3 linked regions of the Embleya scabrispora genome follow. The protein of the gene in region 1 interacts with the protein of each later gene in a pairwise test. Links are inferred from orthologs where the notes say so. Each region holds a gene or a part of one and is shown on either strand. Other genes may lie near its edges. The genes, in order: ftsZ, rlmN and B4N89_RS20180.

Region 1 (3,138 bases):
GGCGCCGGGTGGGCGATCGTCTACCACTCGCCGCTGCTGGACGCCCGGACGGTGTCCGTCGGCGGGCCGGTCGTGCTGCCCAAGGACCAGGTCGCCAAGGTCGCGGCGGTGCCGGTCGGCGAACCACTGGCCGGGATCGACCTCGGCGCGATCCGGGCCCGGGTGGCCGCGATCCCGCGCGTGGCCTCGGTGCACGTGGAACGCGACTGGCCGCACACGGTGCGGATCACGGTCCGCGAACGCGCCACCGCCCTGGTGGTGCCGGACGCGGACCGCTACGCGGAGATCGACAAGGACGGCGTACGGTTCGGTACGGTGGACGCCGCGCCCGCCGGAGTGCCGATCGTCAAGGTCGACGCCAACACGGTGAGCCGGGAAACGCTACGGGGGGTGGTCCAAGTGGTCTCGGCACTGCCGCCGCCGGTCGCGCAGCGGGTACGGGACATCACCGCCCGGACGCGCGACGACATCGTGCTGGTGCTGGACAAGGGCGAGACCGTGTCGTGGGGCGGGGCGGAGGCGTCGGATCGCAAGGCGCTCGTGCTCGCGGTGCTGCTGACGCGGCCGGCGAAGTTCTACGACGTCAGCGCGCCCGACGCGCCGGTGACCCGAACCCAACCGTTTCCCTCGCTCGCGCCGCCGGCGCCCGCGCAGTCGTTGGCTCCGGGGGCGCCCGGCACGGCGGTTTCGACCCCGAGCACGCCGTGACCGGGGGCGGAAGCACTCGGCCACTGCGATAAAACAATAGGGACAGGTTCGGCGTGTTCGTTGAACCGCGTCCGATGGGGACCTAGTGTCGGCCTAGCCCCAGGTTGACAAAGCAGTTATCCGCACTGTTCGGATCGGCGGCGTTCGATGCGAACAGGGCTGACTCTATACCTGAGGGTGAGGGTTTTGGTGGCTCGCGGAAATCGCGTCCCGACCTCCCCAAGTCGGCAAATGTCGGCATGCCGGAACCACGGCACGCCGACCGGAACTCGAGGCGAGAGGCCTTCGACGTGGCAGCACCCCAGAACTACCTCGCAGTCATCAAGGTGGTCGGTATCGGCGGTGGCGGGGTCAACGCCATCAACCGGATGATCGAGGTCGGTCTCAAGGGCGTCGAGTTCATCGCGATCAACACCGACGCCCAAGCCCTCCTCATGAGCGACGCCGACGTCAAGCTCGACGTCGGCCGCGAACTCACCCGCGGCCTGGGGGCCGGGGCGAATCCCGATGTCGGGCGCAAGGCCGCCGAGGACCACCGCGAGGAGATCGAGGAGGTCCTCAAGGGGGCCGACATGGTCTTCGTCACGGCGGGCGAGGGCGGCGGCACCGGCACCGGTGGCGCCCCCGTGGTGGCCAACATCGCCCGTTCGCTCGGCGCGCTCACCATCGGCGTGGTCACGCGCCCGTTCACCTTCGAGGGACGGCGCCGCGCGAACCAGGCCGAGGACGGCATCGCGCAGCTTCGCGACGAGGTCGACACGCTGATCGTGATCCCCAACGACCGACTGCTGTCCATCTCCGACCGGCAGGTCAGCGTCCTGGACGCGTTCCGCTCGGCCGACCAGGTGCTGCTGTCCGGTGTCCAGGGCATCACCGACCTGATCACCACGCCCGGCCTGATCAACCTCGACTTCGCCGACGTCAAGTCGGTGATGTCGGAGGCGGGTTCGGCGCTGATGGGGATCGGCTCGGCGCGCGGCGACGACCGCGCGGTGGCGGCGGCCGAGATGGCCATTTCCAGCCCGCTCCTGGAGGCGTCGATCGACGGCGCCCGGGGTGTGCTGCTCTCCATCTCCGGCGGCTCGGACCTCGGTCTGTTCGAGATCAACGAGGCCGCGCAGCTGGTCAGCGAGGCCGCGCACCCCGAGGCCAACATCATCTTCGGCGCGGTGATCGACGACGCGCTCGGCGACGAGGTCCGGGTCACCGTGATCGCGGCCGGCTTCGACGGTGGACAACCGCCGTCCAAGAGCGAGTTGGGCAAGCCCGCGGCGGCGCCGCAGCCGCCCGCGCGCCCCGAGCCGACCGGTCGCCCGGGCGGCTCGACCATCGGGCAGGGCGTACTCAACGACCCGCCGCAGACGACCTACCAGACCCCGACCACGCCGGGCCCGCGCACCCCGCTGGTGCCGGAACCGATCAAGGACGATCTGGATCTCGACATCCCGCCGTTCATGAAGTAGAAGAAAAACGTCGTCGGCAGTCGGCGACGCAAGAGTTCGAAACAAATCGACACGACCACGAGGTGGCCCGAACGTGTTCACGCGAAGGGCCGCTTCCGGCGGCGCCCGTATCGCCTTCACCGACCGGTGGGGCGGCACGGGCGCCGCGCCGTATGACGAGTTGAACCTCGGCGACCATGTGGGCGACGACCCGCGGGCGGTGGCTGCCAACCGCGCGCGCACCGCCGAGGCGTTGGGCCTTTCGGCCGACCGGGTGGTGTGGATGAACCAGGTGCACGGCAACACGGTGGCCGTGTCGACCGGTCCGACCGCCGAACCGGTGCCCGGCACCGACGCCGTGGTCACCGCCACCCGGGGCCTCGCGCTCGCGGTGCTGGTCGCCGACTGCACTCCGGTACTGCTCGCCGATCCGCACGCCGGCGTGATCGGCGCCGCGCACGCGGGCCGGCCGGGGCTGGCCGCCGGCGTGGTGCCCGCCACGATCGAGGCGATGCGCGGCCTCGGCGCCGACCCCGCCCGGATCCGGGCGTGGACCGGACCGGCCGTCTGCGGCGCCTGCTACGAGGTTCCCGAGGCGATGTGCGACGAAGTGTCCGCACTCGTCCCCGCCGCGCGCGCCCGCACCCGCCAGGACACGCCGGGACTCGATATACCGGCCGGAGTGTGGGCGCAACTCGCCGCGCAGGGGGTCGTGTCGGGTGAGAAATCGCACATCTGCACGCGCGAGTCGGCCGACCATTTCTCCTATCGGCGCGACCGCGTCACGGGTCGGATCGCCGGCTACGTGTGGCTCGCCGAGGACTGACCCCGCGCGGGCGCGGCGGGCCGGCGTCGGCGACGATGGGCCCATGGACACGCCCGATTCAGCGACCGCCACGACCGCCCGCCGGCGGGCCGAGCTCGCCGCCAACCTGGCCGACGTCCGGGCCCGGATCACCGCCGCGTGCACCGCGGCCGGCCGCTCGCC
Region 2 (3,104 bases), 290 kb from region 1 along the record:
CGAAACCGGTCGGCAAGGCCGGACGCAACCTGCCCCAGGCGATCGGCGTCGGCCTCGCCCTCGGCGGGGTGATCGTGGCCTCGCTGCTCACCGTCCAGGTGTTGTTCGTGGGCGTCGTGCTGCTCGCGGTCCTGGTCGGACTGTGGGAGCTGGCGGGCGCCTTCGGCCGGGCCGAGGCGGTCGCCGACGCGGCCGGGCGGACCGCGCAGGGCGCCACCGTCGGGCGCGGGATCCGGATCCCGGTGATCCCGCTCGCGGTCGGCTCGGCGGCGATGTTGATCGCCGCCTACGCGCGCGGTGCGCAGGGGTTGGCCGTGGCGACCGCGCTGACCGCCGTGGCGGTGATGATCTGGCGGATGACCGAGGGCCCCGAGGACTTCCTGCGGGACATGACGGCGGGTGTGTTCACCGTCTTCTACCTGCCGTTCCTGGCCGGCTTCGCGGTGCTCATGCTGGGCGACGACGACGGCGCGAAGCGGGTGCTGACCTTCATCGTGCTGGTGGTGTGCGCCGACACCGGCGCCTACGCGGCCGGGGTGATCTCCGGGGGCCGACACAAGATGGCGCCCACGATCAGTCCGGGCAAGAGCTGGGAGGGCTTCGCCGGCGGCGTGGTGCTGGCCGCCGCCGCGGGCGCGCTGTGCGTGATGTCCATGCTGGACGGCGCGTGGTGGCAGGGCGCCGTGGTGGGCGTCGCGGCCGCGGCCGTGTCCGCGCTCGGCGACCTCGCCGAATCGATGATCAAGCGCGACCTCAAGGTCAAGGACATGGGCAGCCTGCTGCCCGGTCACGGCGGCGTGATGGACCGCCTCGACTCGCTGCTCGCCGCCGCCCCGGTGGTGTGGCTGCTGCTCGCCGTATTCGTATGACCCGGACCTGATCCGGCAGCACCTCGGACCAGGCCACGCAGACGCACGGAGCGGGGTCGATCCGGCCCCGCCCGTACACCTGCGACACTGGACGAGCCATGCCCAAACCAGGAGAACTCACCTTCACCGCGCCGCCGCGTCGTTCGAAGCCGCCGCGCCACCTTGCCGACCTCACCCTCGCCGAGCGCCGCGAGGCGGTGGCCGAGCTGGGCGAGAAGCCGTTTCGCGCGGCCCAACTGTCCAAGCACTACTTCGGCCACCTCTCGGACGACCCGGAGCAGTGGACCGACATGCCCGCCGCGACCCGGGCCAGGCTCGCCGAGGCGCTGCTGCCCTCGCTGATGACCTCCGTACGGGACATCTCCTGCGACGACGGGGCCACCCGGAAGTCGTTGTGGAAGCTCTTCGACGGCACCCTCGTCGAGGCCGTCCTGATGCGCTACCCCGACCGGGTCACGATGTGCGTGTCCTCGCAGGCGGGCTGCGGGATGAACTGCCCGTTCTGCGCCACCGGCCAGGCGGGCCTGACCCGCAACCTGTCCACCGGCGAGATCGTCGAGCAGGTGCTCGCCGGCGCCCGGTCGCTCGCGCGCGGCGAGGTGCCCGGCGGTCCGGGACGGGTCAGCAACATCGTCTTCATGGGGATGGGCGAGCCGCTGGCCAACTACAAGGCCGTGGTCGGCGCGGTGCGCCGGCTCGTCGACCCGAGCCCCGAGGGCCTGGGCATCTCCGCCCGCTCGGTGACCATGTCCACGGTCGGCCTGGTCCCCGCGATGTACAAGCTCGCCGAGGAGCGGATCCCGGTCACCCTCGCGCTGTCCCTGCACGCGCCGGACGACGAGCTGCGCAACACGCTCGTCCCGGTCAACACCCGCTGGGACGTGCGCGAGGTGCTGGACGCCGCCTGGCACTACGAGGGCGTCACCGGTCGCCGGGTCTCCGTCGAGTACGCGCTGATCAAGGACATCAACGACCACGGCTGGCGGGCCGACCTGCTCGGGCGTCGGCTGAAGAACCACAACGCGCACGTCAACCTGATCCCGCTCAACCCGACCCCGGGGTCGAAGTGGACCGCCTCCACGGCCGAGCGCCAGGAGGAGTTCGTCCGGCTGTTGACCAAGCACGGCGTGCCGGTCACCGTCCGGGACACCCGAGGCCGCGACATCGACGGCGCGTGCGGACAGCTCGCCGCCGCCGAGGTCTGATTCCGCGGCGTGATCGGCGGGCGGCCCACGCCGGCCCGCCGATCCACGGGGACACAGTCGGCAAGCGGGACAATCGGTGCAGGTCACGGGTGCGCGGCGCGGCGATATAGAACGGGTAACGAATCCTTATCGGATTCTTAGGCCGCACAGGGCAGACTGATCTCAGTGCCAAGCCGTCGGATCCTTTGATCCCCCCGTTCGAATGATCCGGCGGTGGCACGCCCAAGCCGCCGGTCGAAGGGACACGATCCGGCGCACGGCTCGGGGTCGCGTGGCCCCCGAGACGAGAAGCACTTCGAGCCCGTCGCGGAAGGGGACGCCGCGCCGGGCTCGGAGTGTTTTCCCATGTCCGAGTGTTTTTCGGGCTGGACGTCTTCCCATGTCCGGGGTTCAGGCCCGGCGCCGCCGCCGCGGTCGTTCGTCCCGCAGGATCACCGCCGCCGCCGCGATCAGCGCGGCCGCCGGCAGGCCGACCGCCCAGACCGTGCCGAGCAGCGCGGCGTGGGTGGAAACCGTCGGGAACGGATTCGCGCCCTCGTGTGCGGGCCAGGCCGCCAGTGCGCCGACCGTGATCGCCGTCGGCACGCAGACCAGGACCGGGACGGCGAGGGCGACCAGGGCCGCGCGGCGATCCGTCGGGGTGGCCGCGCCGATCGTGTGCAGGGTTCGCGAGGTCTCCCGGCGGGCCGGGCCGTACTCGATCACCACCGCGAACAACATCGCCGCCGCACACAGCGAGACCGTGGCCACCGTCAGGAACAGTGGTGCGTCGGCCATCCGGACCGGCGTGCGCTCGCCCGCGAGCCGGCCGGTGGTGACCACCGCCAGCGCGATCGTGGTCAGTCCGAGCGGCAGCGCCAAGCCGTGCGCGCCGGCCTCCATCCGCCGGGCCGCGCACAACGTCCAGACCCGACCGGCCCGGGAGGCCCAGCCGCCGCCGATCCAGGCCACCAACCACGGCACGGTCAGCGCGGCCCCGATCAGCACCGCGGCGTATCCCGCCACCGCCGCCGGCAGCGCGCCGTGCGGC
Region 3 (3,059 bases), 470 kb from region 1 along the record:
GTCGATGGGGTCGTGCCGCCGGCCGGCGGCTTGGCGTTGGTACTGCGGTTGCCCGCCGTGGCCGGCTTCGCGGCCGAGGCGCCGCGCGGCGGCTCGGTGCTCGCCGGCGGCGCGGGCGGCGCGGGCGGCGCCTGCTGGGCGGGGGGCGGCGCGGGCGTCTCCGGGGTCGGCGCGGGCGGCAGTATCGAGTCGCGCGGATCGGTGCGCGGCGGCTCGATCACCACGCCCACCGTGTCCAGGCTGGAGAAGTGCACGTACGACTTCACCTCGACGCTGCGGGTCAACTCGCCCGGGGTGTTGCGCACCTGGGCGACCTCGCCCACCGGCACGCCCGGCACGAACGGCTTGCCGCCCTGCGATCCGAACGTCACCAGCCGGTCGCCCTTTTTGACCTGGGCCTGTCCGTTGAGCAGCTTGAGGTTCATCGGCTTGCTGCCGCGGCCGGAAGTGATCCCTATCTCCATCGACCCCGCCAGGCGCGAGCCGACCGAGAATCCGGGGTCGGTGGCGAGCAGTACGGTCGAGGTCATCGGGCCGACCTGGGTCACCCGCCCGACCAGACCGTCGCCGTTGATCACGGTCATGTCGGGCTTGATGCCGTCGCCGGCGCCCGCGTCGATGGTGACCGTCCAGGAGAAGCCCTGGGCGGGGCCGATGGCGACCACCCGCGCGGGCTTGATCCGATACTGGCCGGCCGCCGAGACCTTGAGCAGTTTGTCGAGTTCGGCCGCGCGGTTGCGGTCGAACTGGATGTTGTCGACCTGTTGCCGGAGTTTGGCGTTCTCGTCCTGCAGGCGCTTCTTCTCGCCCTCGTGGGAACCCGCGTCCTTGACCGCGTTCACGGCCCGGCCGACGGGGTCCACGGCGGCGGACACGCCGCGTTCGGCGGGACCGAACACGGCCGAGGCCCAGTCGCGCACGTTCGCGATGGGCGAGTTCCGGCCACCGCGGATGTCCACGGTGATGAGGGCGAAAGAGATCGCCAGCAGCAGCACGAGGACCAGCCGACCATGCCGGGAGTCCCTCACGATGCGCGCCCGCCCCTTTCGTACATTGCGGCGCTGGTGGGCAGTTGTGGTGTGTGGCCGCGCCGGATCGGGCACGGAGGGCGGCGCGTACGGTCGGCCGCCTCCGTCTCCTCGGTCAGCGGCGCGGTTGGGCGTCCAGTACCTGCTGAAGCTTCTCGTACTCCTCGACGCACTTGCCCGCGCCCAGAGCCACCGAGTCCAGCGGGTTGTCGGCGATGTGGATCGGCATGCCGGTCTCGGTCCGCAGCCGCTCGTCGAGGCCGCGCAGCAGGGCGCCGCCACCGGTGAGCACGATGCCGCGATCCATCACGTCGCCGGCGAGTTCGGGCGGACACTGGTCCAGGGTGCTCTTGACCGCGTCCACGACGGTGTTGACCGGTTCCTCGATGGCCTTGCGGACCTCGGAGGTGGAGATCACGATCGTCTTCGGCAGCCCGCTGACCAGGTCGCGGCCGCGGATCTCGCTGTGCTCGTCCTCGCCGAGGTCGAAGGCCGAGCCGATCGACATCTTGATTTCCTCGGCACTGCGCTCGCCCAACAGCAGCGAGTATTCCTTCTTGACGTAGGCGATGATCGCGTTGTCCAACTCGTCGCCCGCCACCCGGATCGACTGCGCGGTGACGATCCCGCCGAGCGAGATCACCGCCACCTCGGTGGTGCCGCCGCCGATGTCGACGACCATGTTGCCGGTCGCCTCGTGCACCGGCAGGCCGGCACCGATCGCGGCGGCCATGGGTTCCTCGATGATGTGCACGCTGCGCGCGCCGGCCTGGCTGGACGCCTCCACCACCGCGCGGCGCTCGACGCCGGTGATGCCGGAGGGCACGCAGATCACCACGCGCGGCCGGGCCAGGTAGCGGCGGCGGTGCACCTTGAGGATGAAGTAGCGCAACATCCGCTCGGTGATCTCGAAGTCGGCGATCACGCCGTCCTTGAGCGGTCGGATCGCCACGATGTTGCCGGGCGTGCGCCCGATCATCTTCTTCGCCTCGGCGCCGACCGCCAGGATGCCCCCGGTCGTGGTGTTCTTGGCGACCACCGACGGCTCGTTCAACACGATGCCGCGGCCTCTGACGTACACCAGCGTGTTGGCCGTACCGAGGTCGACCGCCATGTCACGACCGATGAACGACAAGTTGTTCGCCATAAAAAAACCTAGGGCCTTCCCGAGCTCGTAGCCATGAGGACATGAGCCGGCCGGAGGACGTCACGTCCGGGACGCCGAACCGGCCGACCACAATCGTAGGCACGGAGTAACGGCGACAGAACCGCGATGTTCCGGGGCACGGCTGCACCCTCCATCCACCATGACGTGATCACCGGGCGAGGGGTTGCGTGCCACGCGCGGGGAATGGAGGGATTTCCCTCTAACAGCGCACGCGCGGCGCCCGATCGGCACTCTCGCGCTCGCGCGCGGGCGCGCCCGGCGGGTCCGTAAAAAATTTCGACGCCCGGTGCGGCCCGCGCGCGTCGCGCGGCGCCGGGGATCGTCTCGGCACGGGGTCCGGCCCGGTGCGCGGGTCGCGATCGTGGGAAGCGCGCACCGGGGCACCGCGGCCGAACCGTCAGGCGTGCTCGGGGAAGAAGTTCTTGATCTCGCGCTCGGCCGAGTCCACCGAGTCGGAGCCGTGCACGATGTTCTCCCGGGTGATGGTGGCGAAGTCGCCGCGAATCGTGCCCGGGAGGGCCTTGATCGGGTCGGTGACGCCCGCGAGTGCGCGGAACGACTCGATCACGCGTTCGCCCTCGACGATCATCGCCACCGACGGCGCCGAGGTCATGAACTCCACGAGCGGGGCGTAGAACGGCTTGCCCTCGTGCTCGGCGTAGTGCCGCTCGATCGTCTCGCGGTCCATCACGCGCAGATCGAGCGCGGTCAGGGTGAAGCCCTTGCGCTCGATGCGGCCGATGACCTCGCCGACGAGACCGCGCCGGACTCCGTCCGGCTTGACCAGGACGAGCGTGCGCTCGGACATGGGGCTCCTTGCTTGATCGGAGGGGGACTCGATACGGGTGTCGCACCGTACGGAT

The links.
Region 2: the proteins of ftsZ (region 1) and rlmN interact in binary tests that used the Escherichia coli proteins (3 or more experiments, as listed by UniProt). The link is inferred for Embleya scabrispora from one-to-one orthologs.
Region 3: the proteins of ftsZ (region 1) and B4N89_RS20180 interact in binary tests that used the Escherichia coli proteins (3 or more experiments, as listed by UniProt). The link is inferred for Embleya scabrispora from one-to-one orthologs.

The regions. Positions count from the first base shown.
Region 1 is NZ_MWQN01000001.1:5,029,454-5,032,591, forward strand. Bases 100-3,084 are described here. They hold ftsZ (cell division protein FtsZ), read left to right. Parts: upstream 100-998; coding sequence 999-2,171; downstream 2,172-3,084. Other genes in these bases: B4N89_RS22300 (cell division protein FtsQ/DivIB), read left to right, coding at 100-708; pgeF (peptidoglycan editing factor PgeF), read left to right, coding at 2,245-2,976; B4N89_RS22315 (YggS family pyridoxal phosphate-dependent enzyme), read left to right, coding at 3,020-3,084. Also shown: more of B4N89_RS22300, read left to right, coding at 1-99; more of B4N89_RS22315, read left to right, coding at 3,085-3,138. UniProt on the Escherichia coli protein: Essential cell division protein that forms a contractile ring structure (Z ring) at the future cell division site. The regulation of the ring assembly controls the timing and the location of cell division.
Region 2 is NZ_MWQN01000001.1:4,736,085-4,739,188, forward strand. What follows is about bases 70-3,020. They hold rlmN (23S rRNA (adenine(2503)-C(2))-methyltransferase RlmN), read left to right. Parts: upstream 70-967; coding sequence 968-2,074; downstream 2,075-3,020. Other genes in these bases: B4N89_RS21120 (phosphatidate cytidylyltransferase), read left to right, coding at 70-869; B4N89_RS21130 (hypothetical protein), read right to left, coding at 2,465-3,020. In the rest of the region: more of B4N89_RS21120, read left to right, coding at 1-69; more of B4N89_RS21130, read right to left, coding at 3,021-3,104.
Region 3 is NZ_MWQN01000001.1:4,561,858-4,564,916, reverse strand. Bases 154-3,059 are described here. They hold B4N89_RS20180 (rod shape-determining protein), read right to left. Parts: upstream 2,164-3,059; coding sequence 1,144-2,163; downstream 154-1,143. Other genes in these bases: ndk (nucleoside-diphosphate kinase), read right to left, coding at 2,594-3,004; mreC (rod shape-determining protein MreC), read right to left, coding at 154-1,028. In the rest of the region: more of mreC, read right to left, coding at 1-153. UniProt on the Escherichia coli protein: Forms membrane-associated dynamic filaments that are essential for cell shape determination. Acts by regulating cell wall synthesis and cell elongation, and thus cell shape.